Chelatococcus sp. HY11: one gene and its partner. The protein of the gene in region 1 interacts with the protein of each later gene in a pairwise test. Links are inferred from orthologs where the notes say so. Each region holds a gene or a part of one and is shown on either strand. Other genes may lie near its edges.

Region 1 (9,128 bases):
GAGGAATGGCGCGGCCGTCGGCAGGTGGAGGAGCGCGATGGACGCACCATCATTCGCGAAGGCGACAACAGGGTCATCATCCGTGAGGGCGATCGCGAGGTCATCCGCCACGACGAGGTTGAGCGGTTGCGACGCGGCGCGCGCGATGTGAATGTGGTTAGCGGACGCGGCGGGGAGCGCACCATCACGGTGGTGCGACCGGACGGCAGCCGCATCGTCACCATGGAGGATGCCGATGGCCGCCTCATGCGCCGGATCCGGCGCGGTCCGGACGGGCGCGACGTGATCATCATCGACAACAGCCGCAGGCCGGCGCGTCGACCAGCCGGTCCCGGCTTTTATGCCCCGCCGCTGGTAGCACTGCCGCCACTTATGCTCGGTGCCGTTCCCCGCGACCGCTATATCGTGGAAGCTGAGGATGTCGGACCGGACGTGATCGAGGAGACCTTTCTGGCCCCCCCCGTGGAGCGGGTGGAGCGAGCCTACAGCCTCGACGAGATCCGTTATAATGAGCGTCTGCGCGAGAAGATGCGTCGCGTCGATGTGGATACTATCACTTTCGCCACGGGCTCGGCCGATGTCGCGCCCACGGAGGTTGGTCGGCTGGACGCCATCGCCCGCGGTCTGGCGGCTGTGATCAAGCGCAATGCCAACGAGGTATTTCTGGTGGAAGGGCATACCGACGCGGTTGGTTCCGACACCGACAACCTCGCCCTGTCCGACCGGCGGGCCGAGGCGGTCGCGCAGGTTCTGACCGACAGCTATGGCGTGCCGCCCGAGAATCTCGTGACCCAAGGTTATGGGGAGCAGTATTTGAAGGTGCAGACGGAGGGACCAGCACGCGAGAATCGCCGGGTCACCCTGCGCCGCATCACGCCGTTGATGTCACAGGGCAGCGCCCCACCGGCGCGTTAAGCCGCACGCATTTGGCCCAAAACAATGGCCCCGGGATGCGACCATCCCGGGGCCATTGTCGTTTAAGGTTGCGAGACCCGGCCGATCAGGGGTTCGGCAGCGGAACCGGCGAATGGGACAGGCTGCGCAGATAGGCGATCAGGTCGGCCCGTTCCTCCGGCTTCGCCACGCCGGCGAAGCTCATGATCGTGCCCTTCATGTAACTGCGCGGATTGGCGATGAAGTGGTCGAGCTCCTCATAGCCCCACTTCTCGCCCTTGGCGGCATGTTCCTTCATGGCCGCCGAATAACCGAAGCCTTGAACCTCGCCCTTCGGGCGATCGACGATATTGTAGAGATCCGGCCCGACCTTCGAGCCAGCGCCTTCCACGAAATTGTGGCAGGCGGCGCATTTCGCCGCAGCCTTCTGGCCGCGGGCGGCGTCAGCTGTTTGCAAGCGCACGGCGATCGGTACCACTTCCACGGCAGCCGGGGCGGCCGCGCCCGCGCCTTCCTCGGGCGCCGGCAGGTCATAGCCGGGTACGGCCGGCGGATTCTGCGAGAAGATCGCGCTGGCCACAATGCCAAGGCCCATCGCAAAAACGCAGGTGCCAAGGATGGCGCCGAAGATCTTGTTGAGCTCAAAAGAATCTAGCTGTTGCATCGACAAAACAGCGGCTCCGGTGCGGCCAATGGGCTGAGGCCGATTGGTAGGCTTCAGGCGAACGTTGATAGCAATAACGTGGCCGCACAGCGCAAGGACATGCAGCAAAGTCTGATTACCCGCTTTGAAGCCGGGTTGGCAACTCGTATAAGCGGCTTCCCCTTTGCTACCTTTTGCCGCTTTCCGGCATCAGCGGCTTTGGGGGAGTGATGATTTCGAGGAGACGAGCCGATGTCCCTGCCCGAAGTGATTTCCTACCAAGGCGAACCGGGCGCCAATTCCCATATCGCCTGCGAGGATGTCTATCCGACGTGGCAGCCCCTGCCCTGCGCGACGTTCGAGGACGCGCTTGCGGCGATTTCCGACGGTACGGCTACCCTCGGCATGATCCCGATCGATAATACGATCGCCGGCCGCGTCGCCGACATGCATCATCTCCTGCCGACGTCGGGGCTGCATATCATCGGCGAGTTCTTTCTGCCCATCCATTTCCAGCTGATGGCGCCGAAAGGGGCGACGCTCGCCACCATCAAGACCGTGCACAGCCACGTGCACGCGCTCGGCCAATGCCGGCGAATCATTCGCAAGCTCGGCCTCAGCGCCGTTGTTGCCGCCGACACGGCCGGCTCGGCGCGCTTGGTGGCGGAATGGAACGATCCGACGCAAGCCGCGCTCGCGCCGCGCCTGGCCGCGCAGATCTATGGGCTCGACATCCTGATGGAGGACGTCGAGGACGAAGCACACAATACGACGCGTTTCGTCGTGCTGGCGCGTGAGCCGCAATGGGCCCCGGCCGGAAACGGCCCGACGGTGACGAGTTTTGTCTTCCGCGTGCGCAACGTGCCCGCGGCGCTCTACAAGGCGCTCGGCGGCTTCGCGACCAACGGCGTCAACATGACCAAGCTCGAAAGCTACATGGTCGAGGGACATTTCCACGCCACGCAGTTCTATGCGGAGGTCGATGGCCACCCCGATGATCCCGCGCTGAAGAACGCCCTCGAGGAAATCGGCTTCTTCTCGAAGGAACTGCGCATTCTCGGCGTCTATCCGGCGCATCCCTTCCGCGCGACCCAGATCCCAGCGGAATAAGGCCGTCGAGCAGGTACAGGAGGAAAGGATCGTCGAACGCGAGCTTTGCCTTTCGGCCTTCCTTTTCCATGAGAGCTGAAAAAAGACGGCCGTCATCCCTTCGTCGCCCTTTTATGGCCTTTCTCTCACGCGAGTTTACCCCCGCACGATGAGAGGGAAGGCCAATGACGCCCACGTTCAGACACGCAGACAGCTGCGACATGGCCAATGTCTCCCGCTTTTACGAGCATGTTTGGCAGGAGACCTATCTCAGCCTCATGGATGTTCGGGAACTCAGCAGCTGGCGCGCTCGTCGGGACTGGCGGACCCTGCTGGCTGACGAAGGTACCGTGGTGGTGGCGGAACACGACGGCCAGCTGGTCGGTTTCGGCGCCTGCGGTCCCGCTCGGGATGGTGAACTCGGCACCTTTGGCGAGATTTACGCAGTCCACGTCGCGCGGCAGTTTCGTTCGCGCGGCATCGGAAGTGCCCTCATGGGACGGATGGCCCGGGAATTCGCCGAGCGTGACGTCGCGGATGTCGGACTTTGGGTCTTCCATCGTAATGTGACGGCGGTGGTTTTCGCCCGCTCGCTCGGCGCGGTCGTCACAGGCTCGCGCGACGACGAGCAGGGGGCGGGCAATACCGAACTCGCGCTCATCTGGCCGAAAGCAAGCGATCTCGCCTTGTTCGACGACGGCCAGCATGGATCTTTGCATCATTCACCAGGGCGCAGCCTCGGCATGATGCCGCTCGCGCCTTGCATTCCATCCTCCAAATAGCCCTGTCGGCTGGCCGGTTCAGGCCGGCCGCGTTTCAGAACGATCAGAACGCCTCTCCCTCATGCACGAAGGCGTGGAGGAGATGGTGGGCGATGGCGAAGGGCTTGGGAGACGACAGCCCGTCGGGATGCGTGCCTGCCAGAAGCGCGGCCGCCTCGCCGCGGGAGAACCAGCGCGCGTCCTCGAGCTCAAGCCGGTCGATGGTGATCTCGTCATGCAACGCCTCGGCGATGCAGCCGATCATCAGCGAGGCTGGAAACGGCCAGGGTTGCGAGGCGAGGTAACGGACGCGGCCGACCGCGAGCCCCGCTTCCTCCTTCGTCTCGCGGCGCACGGCATCCTCGATGGTCTCGCCCGGCTCCACGAAGCCGGCGAGACACGAGTACATCTTGTCGGTGAAGCGGGGCTGCCGACCAAGAAGACAATGGCCGTTTCTCACGGCGAGCATGATGACGACGGGGTCTGTCCGCGGAAAATGCTGGGCCCCGCAGGTGTCGCAGATGCGCCGCCAGCCTGCCGCCTCCACCCGTGTTCTCGCCCCGCAATTCGCGCAGAAGCGGTGGCGCGCGTGCCAATGGAGGATGGCCTTGGCTTCACCGAGAGGGCCGAGAACCTCCGGGGACAAGAGCCCCTGCGAGGCGAGTGAACGAAGATCCACGGCATCGAGATGCGGCCGCTCGGCGATGACGCTCGCAGCATCGCTCGCCAGCATCGTCGTGAAAAGGGGCACGCCGGCGATTGTGCCGAGGAAGATGCTCTCGCCATCCGCGCCGAGCGCCGCCGCCTCCGCCAGCGTGAAGCGCGGATCGAGAGCGGGCTCACGCTTCAGGATCGGCACGTCGCCAGCGAGCACGAAGGTCGCGGCATCGGGTCTCTGGCGAAAGGCGCCAACCGTTTCGGCGTTCTCCCGCCCTTCCGAATGCCGCTCCAGGCGATTGATCGCGAAGCCTACGCGCCCGGAACGGTCCAGCGTCGCCGCGAGCGGAGCAATCGGCGCGGTCTTGGAATCATCATGCGTCATGGCACAGCCTTTCGGCCCTTCTTCTACCTGAGCCCCGGGATAGACAGAAGAGCCGTTTCGCTCATGCTCCCGGGCAGCGCCGCGCGGGCCCCTTACGTCTTGCACAGGGTTTGCGAATTACACCCCGGATGGCTTGCATCGGCCCCGTCTTTCCACGATATAGGCGGTGGGAGGTTGGCGTTGGACGTTCCACTCGCCAACCGGGTCAGATCCGGAAGGAAGCAGCCCTAACGAGAATCGGGCGGGTCTTCGTCCAGCCTCCCACCTTGTCATCGTCGGATCTCCGGCGACAACCGTCCGGCATGGGAGCCCGCGTCCAGCATGGGGGCCTGCGCCCAGCGTGCGATCCCGCCGGTGTGAGATGGCCTTGGTGTGTGGTGGCCTTGGCCGAACCGGCCCGATGAGATGACCGAACGGGTGCAATGACCGATCAGCCCAGCGCCAACGACGTGCCGCACGCCTCCGCCGAGGATGAAGCAGGTCCCGCGCTGCCCGGCTTCGATATGCCGCCACCCTCGGCCGTTCCTGCCCCGGCCTACCGTGTTCTCGCGCGCAAATATCGCCCCCTGAGCTTCGATGATCTCATCGGGCAGGAGGCAATGGTGCGCACGCTCTCCAACGCTTTCTCGACCGGCCGCATTCCGCAGGCCTGGATGCTGACCGGCGTACGCGGCGTCGGCAAGACGACGACGGCGCGCATTTTGGCGCGCGCGCTGAACTATGAGCCGCTCGACGGCGGCCCCTCCCAACCGACAATCCACATGCCGGCCCTCGGGCGCCATTGCGCCGCGATCATGGAATCGCGCCATGTGGATGTGCTGGAGATGGACGCCGCCTCCCACACCGGGGTCGAGGATGTCCGCCAGATCATCGACGGCATCCGCTATTCCCCAAGTTCGGCGCGCTACAAGGTCTACATCATCGACGAGGTCCACATGCTCTCGGAGAAGGCGTTCAACGCCTTCCTGAAGACGCTGGAGGAACCGCCGCCGCACGCGAAATTCGTGTTCGCCACCACCGAAATCCGCAAGGTGCCGGTGACGATCCTCTCACGGTGCCAGCGTTTCGACCTGCGCCGCATCGATGCCGGCGCGCTCGTTGCCCACCTTGGGCGCATCACCGACGCAGAAGGCGTCAATGCGGACCCGGAGGCGCTGGCGCTGATCGCGCGTGCCGCCGAGGGCTCGGCGCGCGACAGTCTGTCGCTGCTCGACCAGGCCATCGCCCATGGCGGCGGCGCGGTCACCACCGACGAGGTCCGTACCATGCTCGGCCTCGCGGACCGGGCTCGCGTGATCGATCTTTTCGAGGCTGTGATGCGCGGAGACCTCGCCGCCGCGCTCGCTGAATTGACCGCGCAATACGACGCGGGCGCAGACCCCTATGTCGTCCTCAACGACCTCGCTGGCTTCATTCACCTCGTCACGCGCTTCAAGCTGGTGCCCGATGCCGGCAGGGACGCGGCGCTGACCGAGGCCGAGCGGCTGCGGGGCGCCGACCTCGCCTCACGGCTCTCCTTGCGCATTCTGGCGCGGAGCTGGCAGATCCTGATCAAGGGCTTGCCCGAGGTCCAGCAGGCCGCACGTCCCATCGCGGCCGCCGAGATGCTCCTGGTGCGCCTCGCCTATGCCGCCGACCTGCCGACCCCGGACGAGGCGCTGCGCACCCTGCGCGATGGCGCGCCCTCCACCGGGGGTAACGGCGGCTCCCGTCCTAGCGACGGTGGCGGCGGCAATAGTGGCGGCGGCAGCGGCGGCGGGCCTCGCCTGACGATCGCCGCCAATACCGGCTCAGCCCTACTGGCTGACGCGACGCCACGTCAGGACCCAGCCCGCGAGGTGGTCCGCGCCTCGGCCGAGCCGCAGATCCGGCTGGCGCGCTTCGAGGATGTGGTGGCGCTGGCCGGTGAACAGCGCGATATCGTGCTGAAACGCGCCCTGGAGCAGGACGCCCATCTCGTCCATTTCGAGGACGGGCTTATCGAAATCGCGCTGCGCGAGGGCGGGAGCCGAACGCTCGCGGGCGATCTCGGCAAGCGCCTGCAGGAATGGACCGGCCGGCGCTGGATGGTCGCGCTCTCGTCGAAGCCCGGCGCGCCGACCCTGCACGAAATGGCACAGGCCCGCGAGGCAGAGCGCCGCAGCGGCGCGGAGGGGCATCCGCTCGTTCAGGCCGTGTTGTCGCGGTTTCCCGGGGCCGCCATCGTCGATATCCGCGATATAGCGGCCACGGCCGAGGAGCCGCTGCCGGCGATCGCCGAGACGGACGAGGCGACCGAGGATGGGGGAGCGCTCGCATCCGACGACGACCTGTCCTATCTAGACGACAGGTGATTCGGGATTGAGACGGGAGTGACCGATGCGTGACCTGATGGGGCTGATGAAACAGGCGCAGGGCCTGCAGCAGAAATTCGCTGACATGCAGGCCGAGTTCGAGGCGCTCGAGGTTACCGGCACGGCCGGCGGCGGGGCGGTCACCGTCGTGACGACCGCCAAGGGTCAGATGAAGAGCATCGCCATCGACGAGAGCCTTATCGTTCCGGGCGAAAAGGAGATCCTCGAAGATCTCGTCGTCGCCGCCGTCAACGACGCCAAGGCCAAGGCCGAGCGGCTGATGCAGGACAAGATGGGTGAGATGACCAAGGGCCTTCCCCTACCGCCCGGCATGAAGCTGCCGTTTTAGACCGATCTCCTTCCGGCGGAGAGAAACGATCCACCCTTCCGCAAGTGATACGATGGACTTATTTGCGTTCCCTCTCCCCCGAGGGAGAGGGAGAGGGTGAGGGCTACAACCGCGGTTATGGCCCTCTCCCGGACGCCACGCGTCCGACCTCTCCCCGCCGGGGAAAGGCTGAGAACGGCGCAGCCGCATTGCGTTTCCAGACGATCGGTTCAGATCATGCCCTCCCCCATCGGCCCCGAGATTGAACGGCTGATCCAGCTGCTGGCCCGCCTGCCCGGCCTTGGGCCGCGCTCGGCGCGGCGGGCGGCGCTGACTTTGATCAAGAAGAAGGAGCAACTCCTCGTGCCGCTCGCCGACGCGACGCGGGTCACGGCCGAGCGCGTGCTGGTCTGCACCTCCTGCGGCAATATCGATACCGCCGATCCCTGCACCATCTGCTGCGACGCCCGCCGCGACCCGACGCTTCTCGTCGTCGTGGAAGATGTCGCCGACCTTTGGGCGCTTGAGCGGGCCGGCGTGATCAATGCCCGCTACCACGTCCTCGGCGGCGTGATCTCGGCCCTCGACGGCATCCGCCCCGAGGACCTCAACCTCGACAGGCTCGTCGCCCGCGCCGCCGAGCCGGGCCTGACCGAGATCGTGCTGGCGCTCAATGCCACCGTCGACGGGCAGACGACGGCGCATTACATCACCGACCTTCTGTCATCCTATCCCGTGAAGATCACTCGCCTCGCCCACGGCGTGCCGGTGGGTGGCGAGCTCGATTATCTCGACGAAGGCACCCTCGCCGCAGCCATCCGCCAGCGCACGACGTTCTGAAGGCTGCGCCGGCAACGACCATCGGCCGTGGCCGGGACCAGAGGCCGGCGGAAGCTCTCGCAATCCGCGCTCAATCCGCCAGTTCACTCACCAGAAAAACGCGCACGCTGTCGGCCTCGACGCCGCGGGCGATGAAGCTCTGGCCGATTCCGCGCGCCAGGATGAAGGTGAGCGCGCCGCGCTTGACCTTCTTGTCCTGGGCCATGGCCTCCAGGAGGCTGTCGGCGGTGCCGATATCGCCGGGCACATCCTGCAGGCGTGTCGGCAACCCGAGCCCGGCGAGATGAACCGCGACGCGCGCGGCATCATCAGGCGGACACAGGCCGCGCTCCGCCGAAAAGCGGAAGGCGAGCGCGAGGCCGATCGCCACGGCCTCGCCGTGCACCAGCCGGCTGCCGTCGTAGCCGGTGGCGCGTTCCAGCGCATGGGCGAAGGTGTGGCCGAGATTGAGCAAGGCGCGGTCGCCATCCTCCCGCTCGTCGCGCACGACCACGGCCGCCTTGGCACGGCAGCTCGTCGCCACCGCATGGTCGCGCGCCGGTCCCGGCCCGAAGATGGCCTCGGCATTGCTTTCGCACCAAGCGAAGAAACCGGGATCGTCGATGAGGCCATATTTCACCACCTCGGCATAGCCGGCACGGAACTCACGCGGGCTCAGGCTGTCGAGCAGCCCCGTATCGGCGATGACGAGGCTCGGCTGGTGGAAGGCGCCGATCAGGTTCTTGCCGTGCTTTGAATTGATGCCCGTCTTGCCGCCGACCGAGGAATCGACCTGGGCCAGGAGGCTCGTCGGCACCTGTACGAAGCGCAGGCCACGGCGGACAATGGAGGCCGCGAAGCCGGCGAGGTCGCCGATGACACCGCCACCAAGCGCGATGACGAGATCGCCACGCTCGATGCGAGCGGCCAGAAGCGCTTCGCAGACCTCGACCAGGCGAGGATAGCTCTTGCTGCCCTCACCGGCTGGCACCGTGATGATCGTCGTGCGGAGACCCGCCGTGGCGAGCGCCTCGCTGAGACGCTGGCCATAAAGCGCGCCGACGCTTTCGTCGGTGACGATGGCCGCCGCCCCGCCCGGCGCCAGCGCCGCGATACGCGGCGCCGCCTCAGTCAGCACGCCGCGGCCGATGAGAATGTCATAGGCGCGATCGCCGAGAGGAACATGCACGGTTTCGCGACCGTCTGCGGCGTGTGTCAC
Region 2 (10,654 bases), 1.7 Mb from region 1 along the record:
GATTTCCTGCGTCACCCGCTTCCACTGGGTGGGCTCGGACGCAAGCAGCGCCTCAATGTCAGCCTTCTCGGCCGTCAGGCTTTCCAGCTCACGCTTCAGTTCCATTTCCTCGAGCCGGCGCAGGCTGCGCAGGCGCGTGTTGAGGATGGCTTCAGCCTGCACATCGGTCAGCGTGAAGACCTTGATCAGTTCGGCCTTCGGCTCGTCCTCCTCGCGGATGATCTTGATCACCCGGTCGAGGTCCAGATAGACGATCAGCAAGCCGTTCAGGATCTCGAGGCGACGCTCGATCACACCATGCCGATGGCGCGAGCGGCGCTGCAGGACGTCGCGGCGGTGATCCAGCCACTCGCGCAGCACCTCGGCGAGGCCAAGCACCTTCGGGATCTGCCCGCTCGTCAGCACGTTCATGTTCAGGGACACGCGCGAATCGAGTTCGGTGAGCCGGAACAGCGATTCCATCAGCAGCGTGTCGTCCACGGTGCGCGAGCGCGGCTCAAAGACGACGCGGATGTCTTCCGCCGACTCGTCGCGCACGTCGGCGACAAGCGGCAGCTTCTTCTCCTGAAGGAGCTCGGCGATCTTCTCAATCAGCCGGGCCTTGGCGATGCCATAGGGGATCTCGGTGACGACAGCAATCCAGCCGCCGCGACCGGTCTCCTCACGGTGCCAGCGCGCGCGAACACGGAACGAGCCGCGCCCCGTGCGATAAGCCTCCGCGATGCTGTCGCGGTCATCGATGATGATGCCGCCCGTCGGCAGGTCCGGTCCCTGCACGAAGGTGAGCAACTGGTCGGAGCTCGCATCCTTGTGGCCGATGAGATAGAGCGCCGCGTCGCAGATCTCGGCTGCGTTATGCGGCGGGATCGAGGTCGCCATGCCCACCGCGATGCCCTGGCTTCCATTCGCCAGGAGATTGGGAAAGGCCGCCGGCAAGACGACCGGCTCGCGGTTGGCCTCATCGTAGGTGTCGCGGAAATCGACGGCATCCTCGTCGATATCCTGTAGGAGAAGCCGTGCGACTTCTGTCAGGCGCGCCTCGGTATAGCGCATCGCCGCCGCGCTATCCCCGTCGATGTTGCCGAAATTGCCCTGCCCGTCGACAAGCGGATAGCGCTGCGAGAAATCCTGCGCGAGCCGCACCAGCGCATCATAGATGGCCTGATCGCCGTGCGGGTGGAACTGACCCATGACGTCACCGACGACGCGGGCCGATTTCTTGAAGGCGGCGCCGGGTTCAAGCCTGAGCAGCCGCATGCCGTGCAAAATGCGACGATGCACCGGCTTCAAGCCGTCGCGCGCATCGGGCAAGGCACGGTGCATGATCGTGGACAAGGCATAGGCGAGGTAGCGCTCCTCGAGCGCGTCCTTCAAACCGACGCTTTCGACGCCGTCATGATCCGGCGGGTCGACTGGCTTTCCCATAGTTCGCTCCTTAGAGCATGGACCGTGAAAGCGAAAGGCGACTTTCTGCCCTCACGACACGCTATCCACCGCCAGGCATTGTCGGTCCATAACGTGTATCCCAAGCCCCGACACGCGTTGCGCGACAACAGGCTCCCGCAAGAGAGAACAGGTAGCGAACAAACAACCGCGGCGCAAGCGGTCCATAACAGATACCAGGCCCGGCTTTTCGCCGCCACACCGCCGAGCGCTCCTCGCCCTCCCGGTCGCGAGGTCACTCATTCAGCACGGCCGGCCGCAGAATTTACGATTCCGTACCGCGGGACTGGTATCCCTGCCTTCGATGCTTTCTAATTAGTCAACTTCGGCATGCGTGCCGTCTTTGTAATCGAGACTGATTCGTTGACCGAGAAAATTTCGCCGCTGGCGCCGTTCAGGCATGAGACGTTCCGTGCCATATGGACCGCGAATCTCGCGTCAAACTTCGGCTCGCTGATTCAGGGCGTCGGCGCCGCCTGGATGATGACGACCATTTCGGATTCTGCCGACATGGTCGCCCTTGTGCAGGCCTCCGCGGCCTTGCCGATCATGCTGTTCTCGATCGCGGCCGGCGCGATCGCCGACAATTTCAACCGCCGCGACGTCATGCTGGTTGCCCAGAGCACGATGCTGGTGGTCTCTGTCGGCCTCGCCGTCACGACCTATCTCGGGGTGATCACGCCTTGGCTGCTGTTGACGTTCACCTTCCTGATCGGATGCGGCACCGCCCTCAACAATCCATCGTGGCAGGCATCGGTCGGTGACATGGTCCCGCGCGAAGACCTTCCGGCCGCGGTCGCGCTCAATGGCATGGGCTTCAACCTCACCCGCAGCGTGGGGCCGGCGATCGGCGGCGCCATCGTCGCGTTCGGTGGCGCGGCCGCGGCCTTCACTGTCAATGCCATGAGCTATCTCGCGTTGATCGCGGTGCTCTGGCGCTGGGACCTCAAGCGTCCCGCCAGCACCCTGCCCCGTGAGACCATCGGCTCGGCCATCGCCGCCGGGCTGCGCTATGTCGCGATGTCGCCCAACATCGAGAAGGTCCTTCTGCGCTCCTGCGTCTTCGGCTTCACGGTGATTTCGGTCGTCGCGCTGCTGCCACTCGTGGCGCGTGACATCGTTGGCGGCGGCCCCCTTCTCTACGGCATCTTCCTTGGGGCCTTTGGTGTGGGTGCTGTCGGCGGCGCGCTCATCGCGGAATGGCTGAGACAGACGCTCTCGGCGGAAATCCGCATCCGCCTCGCCTTCACCGGCTTCGCCGTGTGCGCCTTCACGCTCGCGCTGAGCCGGGAGGCCTGGCTCACCGGCGCGGCGCTGCTCGTCGGCGGCGCGAGTTGGGTCATCGCCTTCTCGCTCTTCAACGTCGCCGTACAGCTATCCACGCCGCGCTGGGTCGTGGGCCGGGCCCTCTCGCTCTACCAGACCGCGAGCTTTGGCGGCATGGCGCTCGGAAGCTGGGTCTGGGGCGCGGTCGCGCAGCAATCGGGGCCGGCGACCGCGCTGATGATCGCATCGGCGCTTATGCTGGCCGGTGCTGCACTCGGCTTGAAACGCCTCGGTCTTCCAGAGCAGACCGCCCTCAACCTCGACCCGCTCAACAGCTGGAAGGAGCCGCACCTCGCGCTCGATCTGCTGCCGCGAAGCGGGCCGATCGTCATCATCATCGAATACATCATCAAGGATGAGAACTTGCCGGCTTTCCTGAGCGCCATGGCCGAGCGGCGCCGGATCCGTCGCCGCGACGGCGCCCGCTACTGGACGCTGACGCGCAGCCTTGAGAAGCCCGACATCTGGTGGGAAAGCTACCAGACGCCTACCTGGATCGACTACATCAGGCACAACCAGCGGATCACGAAGGCCGATGCCGCCGTGGGCGAACGGCTGCGCGCGTTGCACAGCGGACCGGAGCGGCCAAAAGTTCACCGCATGATCGAGCGCTCGCCGGAATGGCCGCCACGCACAGCGCCGCGCAAAGAGATGATCGACCTGCACCAGTAGGCGTTTTCAGGTGAGGAGCTCCGAGCGAGCCCCTCCTCGCTCAATCCTTGAGCCGAGCAACGAATAGATCGCGCGCGTCAGGCCAGGCGATACCTCGCGGCGCGAATACATGCCGCCTCAGGAAATAGCCCGTCAGTGTGAACCCGGCCACGAGTTCCGCATGGGTCGGATGATCGCGGGATCGATCTTCACGGAGAAAGCCTGGAAGAGCGAGCAGGCGCTCATGATAGGGCTCGCCGGCCGAAGCCGACACCGCGCGTCCGGATTTCGGCGACACATAGACGAGTTCTGACGTGGCGCCCGTCACGGCGCAGGCCCCAAGATCGAGGCCGAACCCCAGCTCGGCCAGCATTTCGAGCTCGAAGCGCACAAGCAGCGCAGGCGCGATTCGCGTATCGTCCAGGTGGTCGACAAGCACCCCAAGCGCATCGAAAAGGCCGGAATGCGGGTCGCGCTCGGGCAACAGGCGCAGCAACGCCGCGGCGGACGCCAGCCCGTAAAGCGCGGCAGGCACCCCGAGAAAGCGCGCCGTGTTCAGCTTCACGGCCTCGACCGCATAGGTGCCGAGCTGCTCCTCGATGCGTGCGCGCCAGACCGCATCAACACGATTGCCGGCCTGCAAGGTGGCTTGCTGGCGTGGCGAGCGGCCGCCCCGGACGAGACCGAGATGTCGTCCGTGGACCTTCGTCATCAATTCGAGGATGACACTCCCCTCACCGTGACGCTTGACCCCTATAATGATACCATCATCCTGCCACTGCATGAGCGGTTCGCCGATCGCGCGACATTGCAAAAGCTACAGGCTGCGGCCTACCATCACCGATGCCGTTTTGAAACGGCACTTCTTTGGAAACAACGCGAGAGGCGCGCCATGATATCGGCCAAACTGCGTCGAGTTTCACTGAGTTCCCTCCATAGGTCTCTGCTGGCCGCGCTCCCCGTCCTGCTCCTGTCGTCCTTGAGCCCCGCACAGGCCCAGCCCAATGCGGGTTGCCAGACGACTGGCAGCTTTGAGGGTTTTATCGCCAGCTTCCGCCAGCAGGCGGCAAGCCAGGGCGTATCGCCGCGCGGCCTGGCGGCGCTCGACGGAGTAACCTTTGATCCCGCCGTTGTGCGCCAAGACCGGCGCCAGGGCCATTTTCGCCAGAGCTTCGAGCAGTTCTCACAGCGCATGGTGCCGCCCTATCGGGTGCAGAAAGGTTCAGGCCTCTTGAAGCGGCACGCCGGCCTGCTGCGGCAGATCGAACAGCGCTATGGCGTCCAGCCCGCGATCATCGTGGCCATCTGGGGTCTGGAGACCGATTTCGGCGGCAATATGGGCAAACTGCCGGCCATTCGCTCCATCGCGACCTTGGCTTTTGACTGCCGGCGCTCCGACATGTTCCGCGCGCAGCTTCTCGACGCGCTTCGCGTTGTCGATCGCGGCGATCTGCATCCCTCCGAGATGCGTGGCGCCTGGGCTGGAGAAATAGGCCAGACCCAGTTCATGGCCACGTCCTACTACCGTTACGCGGTGGATTTCGACGGCGATGGCCGTCGTGACCTCATTCGCAGCGTCCCGGACGTGCTGGCCTCTACCGCCAACTTCCTGAAAGGCCACGGCTGGGTCGCGGGCGGCTCGTGGGAGCCGGGCTCCGCCAATGCCGAGGTGCTGAAGCAATGGAACCGGGCGAGCGTCTACTCGCGCACGATCGGCTACTTTGCCTCGCGCCTTGAAGGGACGCGCGCCGCATCGAACTGAGCGCGTCACATGACAACCGCGTCGACTGTCCGCCGAATGGCCGGGATAGGCTAGCCGGCAAAATGGGCAAGAGGAGCAAGAGGCGGGAACGTGGGCACTTACCCGGCCATCTGAGATAGCCGAATCAAGCGGCGGGCAGCTCGGTTGGCCGCCGCAGGGCGGCGATGAGAATGGCCAGCGTGACGATTGCCTCGGCCAGGAACCAGGGACCCGCCCAGCGATCGAACCCGACCGCCGACAGTTCGGTGGTGATGAGGCCGAAAAGGCCCGCGCCACACGGGCAGCGGCCATCGACCGTCGCGAACAGGATGACCCTGCTCGCCCATAGGACCTGCACGACCATCACGCCGCACAAGCCGTAGAGCAGAGAGCGTCTGCTCTCCACCATCTCCGCCTGCGCCAGGGCGATCCATCCGACGATGTAGAAGGGCGCTGAAAAGAAGGCGCCCACCGGCAATGCCGACGTCCAGCATTGCGAGCAACTCGTGATGAAAACCGAGAGCAGCGCTATCCCGGCGCCGATCAGCAAGGCGACCGTGGCCACATAGATTCCGCGCCGTCCGAGGACGAGCGAAACGGCGAAAGCCACGGCGATTGCGGCGAAAGCAATGATCAGGAAACGCATCACGAGCCTCCGGTGAGAACCGGCTCCGCGGTGATGACACGCCGCAGAGCCGACCCGGATGGTCTTAGTGGAGGATCTGGCTGAGAAACAGCTTCGTGCGCTCGTGCTGTGGATTGGCGAAGAACTGGTCGGGCGTGTTCATTTCGACGATCTGCCCGGCATCCATGAAGATGACCCGATTGGCGACCTGCCGCGCGAAGCCCATCTCATGGGTAACGCACAGCATCGTCATCCCTTCTTCGGCAAGCCCTACCATGGTGTCGAGGACCTCCTTGACCATCTCCGGATCCAACGCCGAGGTCGGCTCGTCGAACAGCATGATCTTGGGGTTCATGCAGAGCGAACGGGCGATCGCCACGCGCTGCTGCTGACCGCCCGAGAGCTGGCCAGGATATTTGTTGGCCTGCTCGGGGATCTTCACGCGCGTGAGATAATGCATGGCCACTTCCTCGGCCTGCTTCTTGGCCATCTTGCGGACCCAGATCGGCGCGAGCGTGCAGTTCTCGAGAATAGTCAGATGCGGGAAGAGATTGAAATGTTGGAACACCATGCCGACGTCCCGCCGCACCTCGTCGATGCGCTTGAGATCGTTCGTCAGCTCTATCCCGTCGACGACGATCGAGCCGCGCTGATGCTCTTCGAGGCGGTTGATGCAGCGGATCATCGTCGATTTGCCCGAGCCTGACGGCCCGCAGATCACGATGCGCTCGCCACGGGTGACCTTGAGATTGATGTCTCGGAGCACATGGAATTCACCATACCACTTGTGCACGTCGACCATCTCGACCGCCACCTCACCGTTCAGGGGTGTCGGCTTCAAACGGGCAGATGTCTGAGGGGCAGTTGCAGTGGCCATTGTCGCATTCACCTCTTGTGTCCCCTCGCGAAGCGCCGTTCGATCGCGAGTGAATAGCGAGACATACCGAAACAGAAGATAAAATAGAACACCGCCGCGAAAGCGTAACCCGAGAAACGGGTCGTGGGCGTGCTCCAGGTGGGGTCCGTCAAAGTCGCTTCAATGGTACGCAGGAGATCAAAGATGCCGACGATGGACACCAGCGTCGTGTCCTTGAAGAGCGCGATGAACACATTGACGATGCCGGGGATCACGATGCGCAGGGCCTGTGGAAGCACCACCAGACGCATCATCGTCCAATAGCCGAGGCCAAGCGACATCGCGCCCTCGTACTGTCCCTTCGGGATGGCCTGCAGGCCCCCGCGCACCACCTCCGCCATATAGGCGGCGGCGAAGATCGCAACGCCGACCAGCGGACGCAGCAACCTATCCGGCGTCATGTTGCCCGGCAGGAACAGCGGCAGCATGGTATTGGCCATGAACAGCACGGTGATCAGCGGCACCCCTCGGATGACCTCGATGAAGATGACGCTGGCGAGCCTGATCGCCGGAAGCGCCGACCGCCGGCCAAGTGCTAGCACCACGCCAAAGGGCAGAGAAAACACGATGCCGACGATCGACACGATCAGGGTGACGAGAATGCCGCCCCACAGCGAGGTGTCGACGATGCTCAGGCCGATGGCGCTCCAGCCGCTGAGCAGGATGAAGGAGACGATCGGATAGATGATGAAGAAATAGATGGCGCCGAGGCTCCGCCGCGGCGCATCGAGCCAGAGCATCCAGACGACGCCGATCGCCGTGAGCACGAAGAAGACGTCAACCCGCCAGCGCTGCTCCCACGGATAGGAGCCATAGACGAAATAACTGAACCTCGCTCTGACATAAGCCCAGCAAGCGCCGACCTCGCCTCCACCCGGACCGGCGAGGCAGGCCTCGCGATCCTGCCCGGTCCAGACCGCGTCGATCAACGCGAATTTGATCAGCGGCACGAAGACCAGGTAGGCCAGATACAGCGTGATGACCGTCATCGCGATATTGAGCGGTGACGACAGGAGATGGGCGCGGACCCAGGCGATCGGACCGCTGACAAGGGCCGGCGGCGGCTCCGGATCCACTTGGGTCTGACGAAGGTAGGGCTGTTGGGTCACAAGCATCGACATCGCAGCCTCACCGTTCGACGATTGCCATGCGGCGGTTATAGATGTTCATCAGCAGCGAAGTGACGACGCTGATGGCGAGATAGACGGCCATCGTGATCGCGATGACCTCGACCGCCTGCCCCGTCTGATTGAGCACCGTGCCCATGAAAACCTGGACCAGATCGGGATAGCCAATCGCGACCGCCAGCGAGGAGTTCTTGACGAGATTGAGGTACTGGTTGGTCAGCGGCGGTATGATCACCCGCATGGCCTGGGGAATCACTACCAGCCGCAGCGTCGGGCTGGAATGCAGCCCCAGCGCGTAGGCGGCTTCGGTCTGCCCGCGCGAGACGGAGAGAATCCCTGCTCTCACGATCTCGGCGATGAACGCGGCCGTGTAGGTCGCGAGGCCGATCAGAAGGGCCACGAATTCCGGAAAGACCTGGATGCCGCCGGCGAAGTTGAAACCGCGCAGCTCGGGATAATTGAAGGTCAGCGGCTGCCCAATCAGGAAATAGATCACCAACGGCAAGCCTATGATGAGGCCGATGGCGATGCGGATCACCGGATATTGCCGGCCGGTCGCCAGTTGCTGACGGTGGGCCCAGCGATGGAACAGGTAAGAGCCTGCGATCGCCACGGCGAGACCGATCCAGACCCACCCGAACCGCTCACCGAACAAGGGCTGGGGAAGGAAGAGACCGCGACTGTTGAGATAGGTTCCGGCACCGAGCTCGAGCGACTGCCGAGGACCAGGCAACGGCTTCAGCACCGCGTTGTACCAGATGAACAGCTGCAGCAGCAGCGGCACGTTACGGACACATTCGACATAGACCGCCGCGAGCTTCGCGACGATCCAGTTCTGGGACAGTCGCGCCACGCCGATCACAAAGCCGAGGACGGTGGCGACGACCACCGCGATGGCCGCGACGAGGAGGGTGTTCAGCAGGCCGACGAAGAACGCGTCAGCATAGGTGGAGCCCGACGAGGAAAATGGAATGAGCTTCTGGTTGACGTCGAAGCCGGCGGGCTGATTGAGGAAGCCAAAGCCGGAGGCAATGCGCGCAGCACGCAAATTCTCGATGGCATTGCTGGCCGCTCCATAGACGAGGAATGCCAGGACAGCGACCAATACGAACTGGTAGATGAGGCCTCTGATCTTCGGGTCGTTGATCAGCGACCCGCGTTTGGGTCCGGAAACGTCAGCGCTGGACACGGCCACTCCCCGATGTTGTCGCCCTATGATCCGAATTTCGCGTCAAATTCATCATAATCCTGATTGCGAAAGAGCAGGAGAAGAACCGCAAACTCTTGGCCATATGCGCACGAAGTCTGGTTCGGAACGCGTCGGCCGCGGATGCCATAGGGCCGGCCGTACCTGCTTCTCCCAGCCCGATACTTCTTTCTTTCCAGCTGCTTGCATTCAACGCACAGAAGCCGTCGCCCGTTCCTGCGGAGGTCCACCGCTCCGTGCCATATCCGTCGCCGACATTGATCACGACCGGGCGCCTGTCGCGCAGCTTGCGCGCGCATCAAGTCAACTCTTCCACGCACAACCCATGTCTTCCACGCACAACCCATGCCAACAGGGCTCAGCTCAAGGTCCGCATGGCCCGCCCGCCGCGGAACGATTGCGGTAGTGCGCTTACAATCCCAAACCACGATCCCAAACCACAATCCCAAGACACCGCCACTCCTGACGAGCCGCAATGACGGCGCAAGATCAACGAAGTCGGCGCTTCACCTTGCTCGCGGCGAAGACTGCGATTGCTTAACCATAAACCTTAACAGACTAACGGGCTTTGGCAATTTTGCATGCGCAACAAGTCACACGCAATTTGCTCCATCAATAGTCTAAGAGACCAACAAACGAGCAATGCATCTGGCCAGCGAATAGCGGACGGAGCCGTCAGGGCGGGGCCCAGCCCGGCAAGCCACGCGCTGGCGTTGGATGGAAACCCCTCCTTCTGCTGCCTGGCGGCTCCGGGGGCACAACAGCGGAATTCTCGCACCTGGAATAGCGGCATCAGGCCATGAGATCGCAGTCGAAGTCGACGCACACGCCCGACCCGAAGCGAGGCTGATCAAGTCAAGACGCGCGTTACAGCTGCGACCGTGGCAGAAGACGCCGAACACGGGGCGACCCTCGACGGCCCATACGTCACGCCTGACGAGATACCCCTCTGATGCCCACCGCGACGGAGACCCTTGGGGCGCCGCTCGCCAAGCTTTACGTGAGCGGCGCTCTGGCGGGCGATCCGCCGAAGCACCGCTCATCGATGGAGGTCAAGCACGGGCCGGATATGATCGGCCCGGTCTCGTCGTGATCAGCGCACCGGCGGCGCGTACATCAGGCCGCCCTTGGTCCACAGAGCATTCAGGCCGCGCTTGATCTTGAGCGGTGTCTTCTCACCCAGATTGCGCTCGAACACGTCGCCATAGTTGCCGACATGCTTGACGATGCGCACCACCCAATCCTTCGTCAGCCCAATGCTCTCGCCATAATTGCCTTCCGTGCCAAGCAGGCGCTTCACCTCCGGGTTCTGCGACTGCAGTTGCTCGGTGACATTGGCCTGCGCGACGCCAAGATCCTCGGCATTGATCATCGCAAATAACGTCCAGTGCACGAGGTCGTACCACTGGTCGTCGCCATGGCGAACCGCCGCAGCGAAAGGCTCTTTGGAAATGATCTCGGGCAGGACGATGCTGTCGTCCGGCGCGACCAAACGCAGGCGCTCAGCATAGAGGGCCGACGCATCGGTGGTGAAGGCGTCGCAACGGCCGGAGTCGTAGGCCTTCACGGCTTCCGAGGACGAGGCGAAGGCCACCACCTCGTATTTGATGTTATGGGA

Evidence for each region.
Region 2: the proteins of recR (region 1) and recO interact in binary tests that used the Escherichia coli proteins (3 or more experiments, as listed by UniProt). The link is inferred for Chelatococcus sp. HY11 from one-to-one orthologs.

The regions. Positions count from the first base shown.
Region 1 is NZ_JAHBRX010000001.1:2,566,813-2,575,940, forward strand. The notes cover bases 6,209-9,128. They hold recR (recombination mediator RecR), read left to right. Parts: upstream 6,209-7,327; coding sequence 7,328-7,930; downstream 7,931-9,128. Other genes in these bases: KIO74_RS11760 (DNA polymerase III subunit gamma/tau), read left to right, coding at 6,209-6,762; KIO74_RS11765 (YbaB/EbfC family nucleoid-associated protein), read left to right, coding at 6,788-7,111; aroB (3-dehydroquinate synthase), read right to left, coding at 8,001-9,128. Also shown: KIO74_RS32215 (OmpA family protein), read left to right, coding at 1-915; KIO74_RS11735 (c-type cytochrome), read right to left, coding at 1,001-1,558; KIO74_RS11740 (prephenate dehydratase), read left to right, coding at 1,790-2,647; KIO74_RS11745 (GNAT family N-acetyltransferase), read left to right, coding at 2,812-3,408; nudC (NAD(+) diphosphatase), read right to left, coding at 3,452-4,429; more of KIO74_RS11760, read left to right, coding at 4,852-6,208. UniProt on the Escherichia coli protein: May play a role in DNA repair. It seems to be involved in an RecBC-independent recombinational process of DNA repair. It may act with RecF and RecO.
Region 2 is NZ_JAHBRX010000001.1:869,886-880,539, reverse strand. What follows is about bases 2,344-5,290. They hold recO (DNA repair protein RecO), read right to left. Parts: upstream 4,205-5,290; coding sequence 3,482-4,204; downstream 2,344-3,481. Other genes in these bases: KIO74_RS04280 (lytic murein transglycosylase), read left to right, coding at 4,313-5,182; KIO74_RS04290 (MFS transporter), read left to right, coding at 2,344-3,441. Outside these bases: parC (DNA topoisomerase IV subunit A), read right to left, coding at 1-1,425; more of KIO74_RS04290, read left to right, coding at 1,774-2,343; KIO74_RS04275 (hypothetical protein), read right to left, coding at 5,307-5,807; KIO74_RS04270 (amino acid ABC transporter ATP-binding protein), read right to left, coding at 5,872-6,588; KIO74_RS04265 (amino acid ABC transporter permease), read right to left, coding at 6,672-7,823; KIO74_RS04260 (amino acid ABC transporter permease), read right to left, coding at 7,831-9,018; KIO74_RS04255 (hypothetical protein), read left to right, coding at 9,989-10,129; KIO74_RS04250 (amino acid ABC transporter substrate-binding protein), read right to left, coding at 10,130-10,654. UniProt on the Escherichia coli protein: Involved in DNA repair and RecF pathway recombination.